DNA from 2 places in the Pseudoalteromonas sp. CO342X genome. Region 1 is predicted to be linked to the other one. Evidence: predicted binding sites of a transcription regulator. Region 1 holds the regulator's gene; the other holds the start of a gene.
The links. Region 1 encodes sigma-54, which starts transcription at its own class of promoters, with help from an activator protein. Its sites were predicted from a motif close to GTTGGCACGNNNNTNGNNT; they were not measured.
Positions count from the first base shown of each region.

Region 2: the regulator sigma-54 is predicted to act here: its motif matches at 2,545-2,563, upstream of EXT47_RS21150 (LiaF domain-containing protein).

Region 1 covers NZ_SGPH01000035.1:260,805-265,330, forward strand. The annotation lists gene lptA (lipopolysaccharide transport periplasmic protein LptA) at 1-83, shown strand, start outside; gene lptB (LPS export ABC transporter ATP-binding protein) at 83-808, shown strand; gene EXT47_RS16600 (RNA polymerase factor sigma-54) at 855-2,354, shown strand; gene hpf (ribosome hibernation promoting factor) at 2,384-2,671, shown strand; gene ptsN (PTS IIA-like nitrogen regulatory protein PtsN) at 2,673-3,131, shown strand; gene rapZ (RNase adapter RapZ) at 3,124-3,990, shown strand; gene EXT47_RS16620 (HPr family phosphocarrier protein) at 3,991-4,260, shown strand.
Region 2 covers NZ_SGPH01000040.1:520,419-524,944, reverse strand. The annotation lists gene EXT47_RS21165 (alpha-ketoglutarate-dependent dioxygenase AlkB) at 9-611, shown strand; gene EXT47_RS21160 (nitrilase-related carbon-nitrogen hydrolase) at 619-1,338, shown strand; yybP-ykoY riboswitch at 1,410-1,550, shown strand; gene EXT47_RS21155 (manganese efflux pump MntP family protein) at 1,587-2,150, shown strand; gene EXT47_RS21150 (LiaF domain-containing protein) at 2,599-3,276, shown strand; gene EXT47_RS21145 (M3 family metallopeptidase) at 3,339-4,526, opposite strand, start outside.

The DNA.
Region 1 (4,526 bases):
CTCGGGTAAGAACCATCCTTGTTCCTGTTGATGACAAAAAAGACGCAAAAGATAAAAAAGCGCAGGAAGAAGGTAACAATTAATGAGCGAGCTCAAAGCAACTGGTCTAGCAAAGAGTTATAAAGGTCGTCAGGTCGTCAAAAATGTTGGTTTAAGTGTTCAGGCTGGCAGCATTGTAGGCTTATTAGGACCAAATGGAGCGGGTAAAACCACTACGTTCTACATGATTGTAGGGTTAGTACCAAGCGACAAAGGTTTTATTCAGATTGATGATGAAGATATCACTTTGCTACCAATGCACAGCCGCGCGCGACTTGGTATTGGCTATCTACCACAAGAGTCTTCAATCTTTAGAAAACTCACGGTCTATCAAAATTTGATGGCGATTTTAGAAACTCGAAAAGACTTATCTAAAGTTGAGAGAGAAGCTGAACTAAACGAGTTACTGGACGAATTTAATATTCAACACATTCGTGACTCACAGGGCATGGCATTGTCGGGAGGCGAAAGAAGACGCGTAGAGATTGCTCGCGCTTTAGCCGCTAATCCTAAGTTTATCCTGTTAGATGAACCTTTTGCTGGTGTTGATCCTATTTCGGTGTTAGATATAAAGACAATCATAGAGCACCTAAAAAACCGCGGTATCGGTGTGCTAATCACCGATCATAACGTTAGAGAAACACTGGACGTATGTGAAAAAGCCTACATCGTTTCACATGGTGAGTTAATCGCTGCAGGCACGCCAGAACATGTTTTGGCAGATCAAACCGTAAGAGATGTCTACCTAGGCGAACAATTCAAGCTATAGTTAAGACGTAGTATTAATAACTGTTAAAAAGGATTGTTAGAGATACATGAGGCAATCATTACAGCTGCGCATGGGGCAGCAACTTACAATGACTCCACAACTGCAACAAGCCATTCGCTTGCTGCAGCTTAGTACATTGGATCTGCAACAAGAAATACAAGAAGCATTAGACAGCAATCCATTGTTGGAAGTGGAAGAAGGTGATAATACTGACGGCGAAAACGCTGACCAACACAGCCAAGAAAAGAGCAGTGCTGACGACAATCAAGATTCAAGCGATGAAGCGCAGGTTAGTGACTATGAAATAGACTCAGATACCGCCATGAGCAAAGACACTGTCAGTGATGACCTTGCCATGGATGTCACTTGGGACGAATATATGAGTGCAGCACCCGCTGCAAGCTCAGGCCCACTTCCCGATGACGATAATGTTTATCAAGGGGAAACCTCTGAATCTCTCCACGACTATCTCATGTGGCAACTTGAGCTGACACCATTTAGTCCAACAGATAGAGCGATTGCGATTGCGATTATTGAAGCGGTCGACCTGTCAGGCATTTTAACACTGTCTTGCGAAGACATTTTAGAAAGCATTAATGATGAGAGTAGCGAAGAGCCTATTGAGCTGGATGAAGTCGAAGCCGTGCTCAAACGTATTCAGCTTTTCGATCCTGTCGGTATCGCAGCGCGCAGTTTACAAGAATGCTTGTGTATTCAGCTAAATCAATTCGCCCCAGATACACCATGGATTGCCGAAACGAAAATGATCCTGACAGAGCATATCGACTTGCTTGCCAGCCGTGACTATCGAACTTTGGCAAAGAAAACGCGCCTTAAAGAAGCCGATCTCAAAGAGGTCATGACGTTAATTCATAGCCTTAACCCAAAACCAGCGGCAAGCATTATTCATGAAGAGCCTGAATATGTGATCCCTGACGTATCAGTGAAAAAAGTAAAAGGTCGCTGGGTCGTAGAGCTAAATCCTGATGCTATGCCTAAAATAAGAGTAAACGACCATTACGCTGCGATGTCTAGAACGGCAAAATCCAGTACGGATAGTCAGTTTATTCGCTCACATTTACAAGAAGCAAAGTGGTTTATTAAAAGCTTAGAAAGCCGAAATGATACTTTATTAAAAGTTACCAATTGCATTGTGCAACAACAACAGGCATTCTTTGAACATGGCCCCGAAGCAATGCGCCCTATGGTGCTAAATGATGTTGCTGAAATGGTTGAGATGCATGAGTCCACAATTTCCCGTGTGACAACACAAAAATACATGCATACACCTCGGGGAATATTTGAGCTGAAGTATTTCTTCTCTAGCCATGTAAGTACAGAAAATGGAGGTGAGTGCTCCTCTACAGCAATTAGAGCACTTATCAAAAAGCTGATAGCTGCAGAAAATACCGCGAAGCCATTGAGTGACAGCAAAATTGCAGATATCTTAGCTGAGCAAGGAATTAAGGTAGCGAGACGCACGATTGCAAAATATCGTGAATCCCTAGCCATTCCACCGTCAAATCAGCGTAAAAGCTTGATATAAGACGTAAAACCCAAGAAGGAAAAATGCTTATGCAACTAAATCTAACTGGTCGCCATGTAGAAATTACTGACTCATTAAGAGACTATGTCACCAACAAGTTTGCGAAGCTAGAAAGGCACTTTGATCATATCAATAACGTGCATGTGATCCTTGATGTCGAGAAGCTAGTACAAAAAGCAGAAGCAACATTACACGTAAACGGCGGCGAGCTATTTGCATCAACAGAGCATCAAGATATGTATGCCGCAATTGATGGCCTTATCGACAAGCTAGATCGTCAAGTTATTAAACACAAAGAGAAGCTCACTCGACACTAAGATGAAATTAAGTGAATTAGTGAACAAGGACTGCAGTAAAGCTGCGGTCCTTTTTAATAGCAAAAAACGTATTTTAGAATACATCAGCGAACTGGCTCATAGCCAAATTCCAAATACCAGTCAGCATGCTATCTTGGACGCCTTAATGGCGCGAGAGAAATTAGGCAGCACAGGGATCGGTAAAGGCATTGCCATTCCCCATGGTCGACTTGAAGGTTTGGATAAAATCCTTGCAATGGTGCTTGTCAGCGAGCAAGGGATCCAGTTTGAAGCCATAGATAAGCAGCCTGTCGATATTTTTGTCGCGTTCATCGTACCCGAAGGTGATAATCAACAGCACCTGAAGACCTTAGCGGCGATTGCTGATACACTCAAAGACAAGTCTTTTTGCAAAATGCTTAGGCAAGCAAAAAGTGACGATGAGTTATATGCAGTGATCCAAGGTGAACTTGATGAGTGATGAAGAAAAAGGACTCGAGCTTATCATTATCAGTGGCCGCTCAGGCTCTGGTAAATCTGTAGCGCTTCGAGTATTGGAAGACTTAGGCTACTATTGTGTAGATAACATTCCGGTCAATTTGCTGCCGTCTTTAGTCCGCAGCGTTTCGGACAATTATAATAAAATAGCAGTCAGTATTGATGTCAGAAACTTACCTAAAGAACAGGACGAGTTTAATGACATTCTTGAATACTTACCAGGCTTTGCCAAACCTACCCTGTTTTATTTAGACAGTGACGATCAAACCCTGATAAAACGCTTCTCAGAAACACGCCGTTTGCACCCTCTTTCACTGCATAATCTTCCACTAGATGTTGCAATAAAGAAAGAACGGGAATTGTTAGACGTATTGATCACTCGCGCCGATTTTCTCATTGATACTACAGGCCTGAGCGTTCATCAACTTGCAGAAGATATCCGCGAAAAAATCTTAGGTAAAAAAGACAAACAACTCATTATTACCTTTGAATCTTTCGGCTTTAAACACGGTATCCCAAAACAAGCGGATTACGTTTTTGATGCGCGCTTTTTGCCCAACCCACATTGGGAGCCTGAGCTTAAGCCGCTAACTGGCCTAGATCAGCCAGTCAAAGACTATTTGTCGAGTCACAGCATCGTGCAAAAGTTTACTTGGCAGATCCAAACCTTTGTACAAACTTGGTTACCACACTTAGAGCGTAACAATCGCAGTTATCTAACGATTGCAATAGGATGTACAGGTGGGCAACATCGCTCGGTATATTTAGCGCAAACCATTGGTGAGCGTTTTGCTAAAACCCATCCCAACGTCAAAATTCGCCACCGTGAGCAAGAGGGTTAAATGCTAGAAGATACGTTTTTAATCCAGAACAAGCTTGGTCTGCACGCTAGAGCAGCGACGGTTCTTGCACAATTAGCAACCCAATTTGATGCCGAAGTGACCTTATATCAAGGAGACAAAAGTGCAGCTGCTGACAGCGTACTAGCGCTGTTGTTACTTGAAAGCAGCCAAGGGAAAGAAGTCCGAGTGGTTTGTGAAGGTCCTGATGCTCAGTATGCACTAGACGCCATTGGCGGACTAATAGAAAATAAATTTAATGAATCCGAGTAACTTGGGCTACTAGCACCAAAATAGCACTAAGGTCTGATTCATTTAGTCCGTGCTAATCTCCCCCTCCGTAACCAGACTGGTCTAATACCAATTAGTCTTAATACTTACTCAATTTGAAGGAGCAAACCTGACGCTAACTGTGTTAAAAATTTCTCATTTAGAACAACTAAATAGCAAAATTTTCGCCGTGTTATCAACAAGGTTTTCTCGCTTAAAAATAGATCACTTAATTAAGCGAATTGGTATAATAAGTCTCTCATAATTAA
Region 2 (4,526 bases), on a different contig from region 1:
AATTAGTCATGAAACTTCCACTTATCGATAACGCCGAGGCAGAGTATATTCCAGCGTTTCTTACCAAGGCAGAAAGCCACTCACTGTATCAGTGGTTAATCAAGCACTGTGATTTATCTCAGCCTGAAATCATCACCTTGCCTAACGGTGAAAATACAGAGATTAGACCCTGGAAAATGATGTTTGTAGAGCCAAAGCTCGAAGATCCAGCGGTATTTCCTAGCTATCATGGTAGACGCCAAACTTGGCCTGATTTGATTGCATTGATACAGCAGCGATTACAGACTCAAATAGGTATCGAATTTAGCGTCTGTGTCTGTATTTTTTATCCAGATGGTGAAGAATACATGGACTTTCACAGTGATCTGTCCGCATTTGGGCCAACTAATGTTATCGCTTCTCTGAGCTTAGGTGCCGAGCGCTTGTTTCAAGTTCGTCATCAAGAAAATCCCGATGAGCAATTTGAACAGCTGCTAGAAGACGGTTCGTTATTCATCATGGGAAATGGCTTTCAAACGCAGTTCCAACATGCCGTACCTCCTACACCTAAAGAGATTGGTGCTAGATTCAATCTGACCTTTAGGCAGTTTGCTTGGCCCAATATTACGTAGGTGAACGATGAAAGTGGGGTTTTATCAATTTGCAGTCAACTATGGCGACCCTCAATGCAACCGGACAACCATAGAAAAAACTTTATCACAGGCTGACTTTGATCTCATCGTCTTACCCGAATTATGTACTTCAGGTAGCCTCTTTCTTTGCCATACTCATATGGAGGAAATGGCAGAGGAGTTATCCGACAGCACGACTATCAGCCTGCTTCAATCTATCGCACAACAACAACACGGTACTATCATCGCTGGCATCATTGAGAAGGCAGGCTGTGAGCACTTTAATAGTGCGGCTATAGTGGGTCCAGAAGGGATTGTTGGCGTACATCGCAAGGTTTTTTTAGCACCGCCCGATAAGCGCTTTTTTCAATCAGGTAATGCATTCAAAGTGCACGAAGTAATGGGTATTAAAGTGGGTATTTTATTATGTTACGACATCTGGTTTGAAGAGGGGCTGACGCAACTCACCGATCAGGGTGTACAGCTCATTGTGAACCCTTCAAATTATTGTGGCGAAGACAGCCTTGATACAATCATAAAACAAGCCAAGAAGTATAAAGTCCATATTATTTCAGCCAATCGCCTAGGAATGGACCACAGCAATGGCACGGGAATTCAATTTATCGGCCAAAGCCTTCTTGTGAGCCCTAATGGAGAGGTACTTATACTCGGCGATGCAAGGGAGCAGCTTATCACAACCGAAATAGACTTCTTGACCTCGTCATAAAGGTAACGAGAATTATTACCATCAAAAGCTGCTCAATTTTGGTTTTGCATCCACTGCAATTCTTGATATTATCGCAACTCGTTGGGGAGTAGCCTGCTTCCAATGCTCGGAAGAGTTCGTATCAACATAATTGGCCACATGCCATGGTGCGGACACCTCTCGGTTGGCGAGACCATCGATATATCCATGCCTGTGGTCGGGCGTGTGGATGTATCGTGGACTCAAATCGCCCGACCGGAGCAATGTAAATGAATTTCGTCACCCTGCTACTGTTAGCATACGCCATGTCTACCGATGCGTTTGCCGCGGCAATCGGTAAAGGCGCCAGCCTAAAATCACCTCGGCTTACCGAAGCCATAAAAATCGGCCTTATTTTTGGGATTATTGAAGCCAGTACACCGCTGATTGGCTGGTTAATAGGACAATCTGCAGCTGGCTATGTCGAGGCTTGGGATCATTGGATTGCGTTTATCTTATTGTTAGGACTTGGCGCTCATATGATTTATGAGAGCCTTAAGGGTGACGATGATGCACCAACGCAACACGCAAAGCAGCCTTGGTTAAAAACCATTATCACAGCGTTTGGCACTAGCATTGATGCGATGGCTGTCGGTGTCAGTCTCGCATTTGTTGATGTGAATATATGGCTCGCCGCTGCGCTCATTGGCCTTGCCACCACCATGATGGTAACAATTGGGGTGATGATTGGGCATTCGGCTGGAAAGTTTCTTGGTAGTCGAGCTGAAACCTTTGGAGGGGTGACCTTAATCTGTGTGGGAACTTGGTTGCTATATAGCCATCTTTCGATTTAATCTGACTCGCAGAAAGAGCGGTATATTTACCGCTCGCTTACTTATCCCTTTACCTTAGGGCTAATGGCTTTTAAGCCTTTTTAATCGCTTTTTTCAGCTTTTTGATTTTCGCTTCATGCTTTTCAATCTTTGCTTTACGCGCTTTCAGCTCTTTTTTAAGCGCTTTAACATCGCTTTTCTTCGCCATAACTAATCTCCTTTGGTTGTTTTGCGAACACCTACTACCATAGCAAAGTGACTGACAATATCAAACTACACCTGCACTACTGCATTACCTGCCATCTAATAGTGGTAATTTTGACCAAATACTATTTTGTACAACTAAATATTAGTAAATAAATAGAGTAAGTTGATATTAAAAAATACTAACCACTTGTTTTATAAATGATTTAATATTGGCTTGGTTGTTGCTACTCTAACCACAAATCAAGAGAACGGAACCAACCATATGTCTGTACCATTAAAAGATAGACCTCTCGAATCCATCAGGGAAGAGGTGATTGACCAGTTAATTCTAAATTACAGCCACGGTGAGCTTTCGGCTGATGCATTCGAGAGACGATTGGATAAAGCATACGACCTGAACGAACAAGAACAAATTGCAGCACTTAGTGCTGATTTACCGCTCAAGTCGGATGCAAGATATCACAGCGAAAAAGCCGCTCGTTTGGGTCCAAAATTTACCTCAAGCGTAGATGGTGCTGAGGCAATAAGCATTACCTCTATACTTAGTTCCAACCATCGCAGTGGCGAGTGGGTCGTACCTAAAGAGATCCACCTAAAAAACTACCTTGGCAGCTTGGAACTAGATTTTAGCAACGCAATTTTTAGTCACCCTGAAGTACATATTTATATAGATTGCATTTTAGGCAGTGACGAAATTTTTGTACCAGACACGGTCGATGTCGTCACCGATATTCGTAATATTATGGGTTCAGTAGAAAACACAAGAAATACGCTTGCATCTGCAGGGCAGGTGAAACAGCGTCCACGAATTTATATTCACGGCAGAATGATTTTGGGTAGCATTGAAGTTAGTGTAAAGCGCTCTATGAAAGCGCAAATAAAGCAATTTGCCGACGGCCTTAAATCCCTATTTGGTGACGGCACGAAATCCAAAAGCTAAAGCTTAATAAAAAACCCCTTGGTTCAGGGGTTTTTTATTATCCAAATAGCAGAGTAAACTTTTTACTTCTCTACCGGAAAGCCTCTATCACGCATTAGCGCCTCAACTTCAGCGTCACGGCCTCTAAACTTGCGATACGCTTCTGCTGGATCCATTGAGTTGCGAACTGAGAATAGGTAATCCACTAAACGCTGTGCAACGTCTTTGTCGTAGAAGCCACCTGGCGCTTCAGCAAACGCTTCTGCTGCATCAGAAGTTAATACCTCAGCCCACAGGTAACCGTAGTAACCCGCTGAATAACCTTCACCTGAGAATACGTGACCAAAGTGAGTGGTACGATGACGCATCACTACCTCGTCCGGCATGCCAAGCGCACCTAACTGAGACTTTTCGAATGCAACAGGGTCGCCAATCTTGTCAGGATCTGTGGTATGGAAAAGCATATCCATGATAGCCGATCCAAGGTATTCAGTCGTCGCGAAACCTTGGTTAAAGGTTGCTGACTTCTTGATTTTCTCGATTAGCGCTTTAGGCATAGGTTTGCCTGTTTTATAGTGAACTAAGTAACGATTGATCACTTCGTCCGTTGCCAACCAACGCTCCAATAGCTGAGATTGGAACTCAGTGTAGTCGCGCACGCCAGAGTTTGAACTTGGGTACTTCACGTTTGATGAAAGCGCATGCAGCGCGTGACCAAACTCATGGAAATAGGTTTCTGCATCTGACCAAGAAATTAAGGTCGCTTCACCTTCTGGTGCTTTCACAAAGTTGGAGTTGTTTGAGCTAAGCACATTTGTTTTACCATCAAATGTTGTATGGCTACGATATGATATGGCCCACGCACCAGAGCGTTTACCTTTACGTGCGAACGGGTCTAAATACCAAAGGCCGATATTATCACCGGTGGTTTTGTCTGTTACTTCCCATACACGAACGTCAGGGTGGAACACTGGTACTGAGCCCTTAGGCACTTCGGTGAACTCAAAGTTAAACAAACGGCCTGCAACATAGAACATTGCTTCGCGCAGATTGTCTAGCTGTAAATAAGCTTTAACTTCGTTTGAATCCAATTGATATTTAGCTTGGCGAACCTTCTCGGCGTAGAAACGGTAATCCCATGGCTTGATGGTGATATCAGCGCCTTCTTTGTCGGCGATCGCTTGCATGTCAGCAACTTCTTCTTTCACGCGGGCAATTGCTGCTGGCCACACTTTTTTCATCAGCGCCATCGCGTTTTCAGGCTTTTTCGC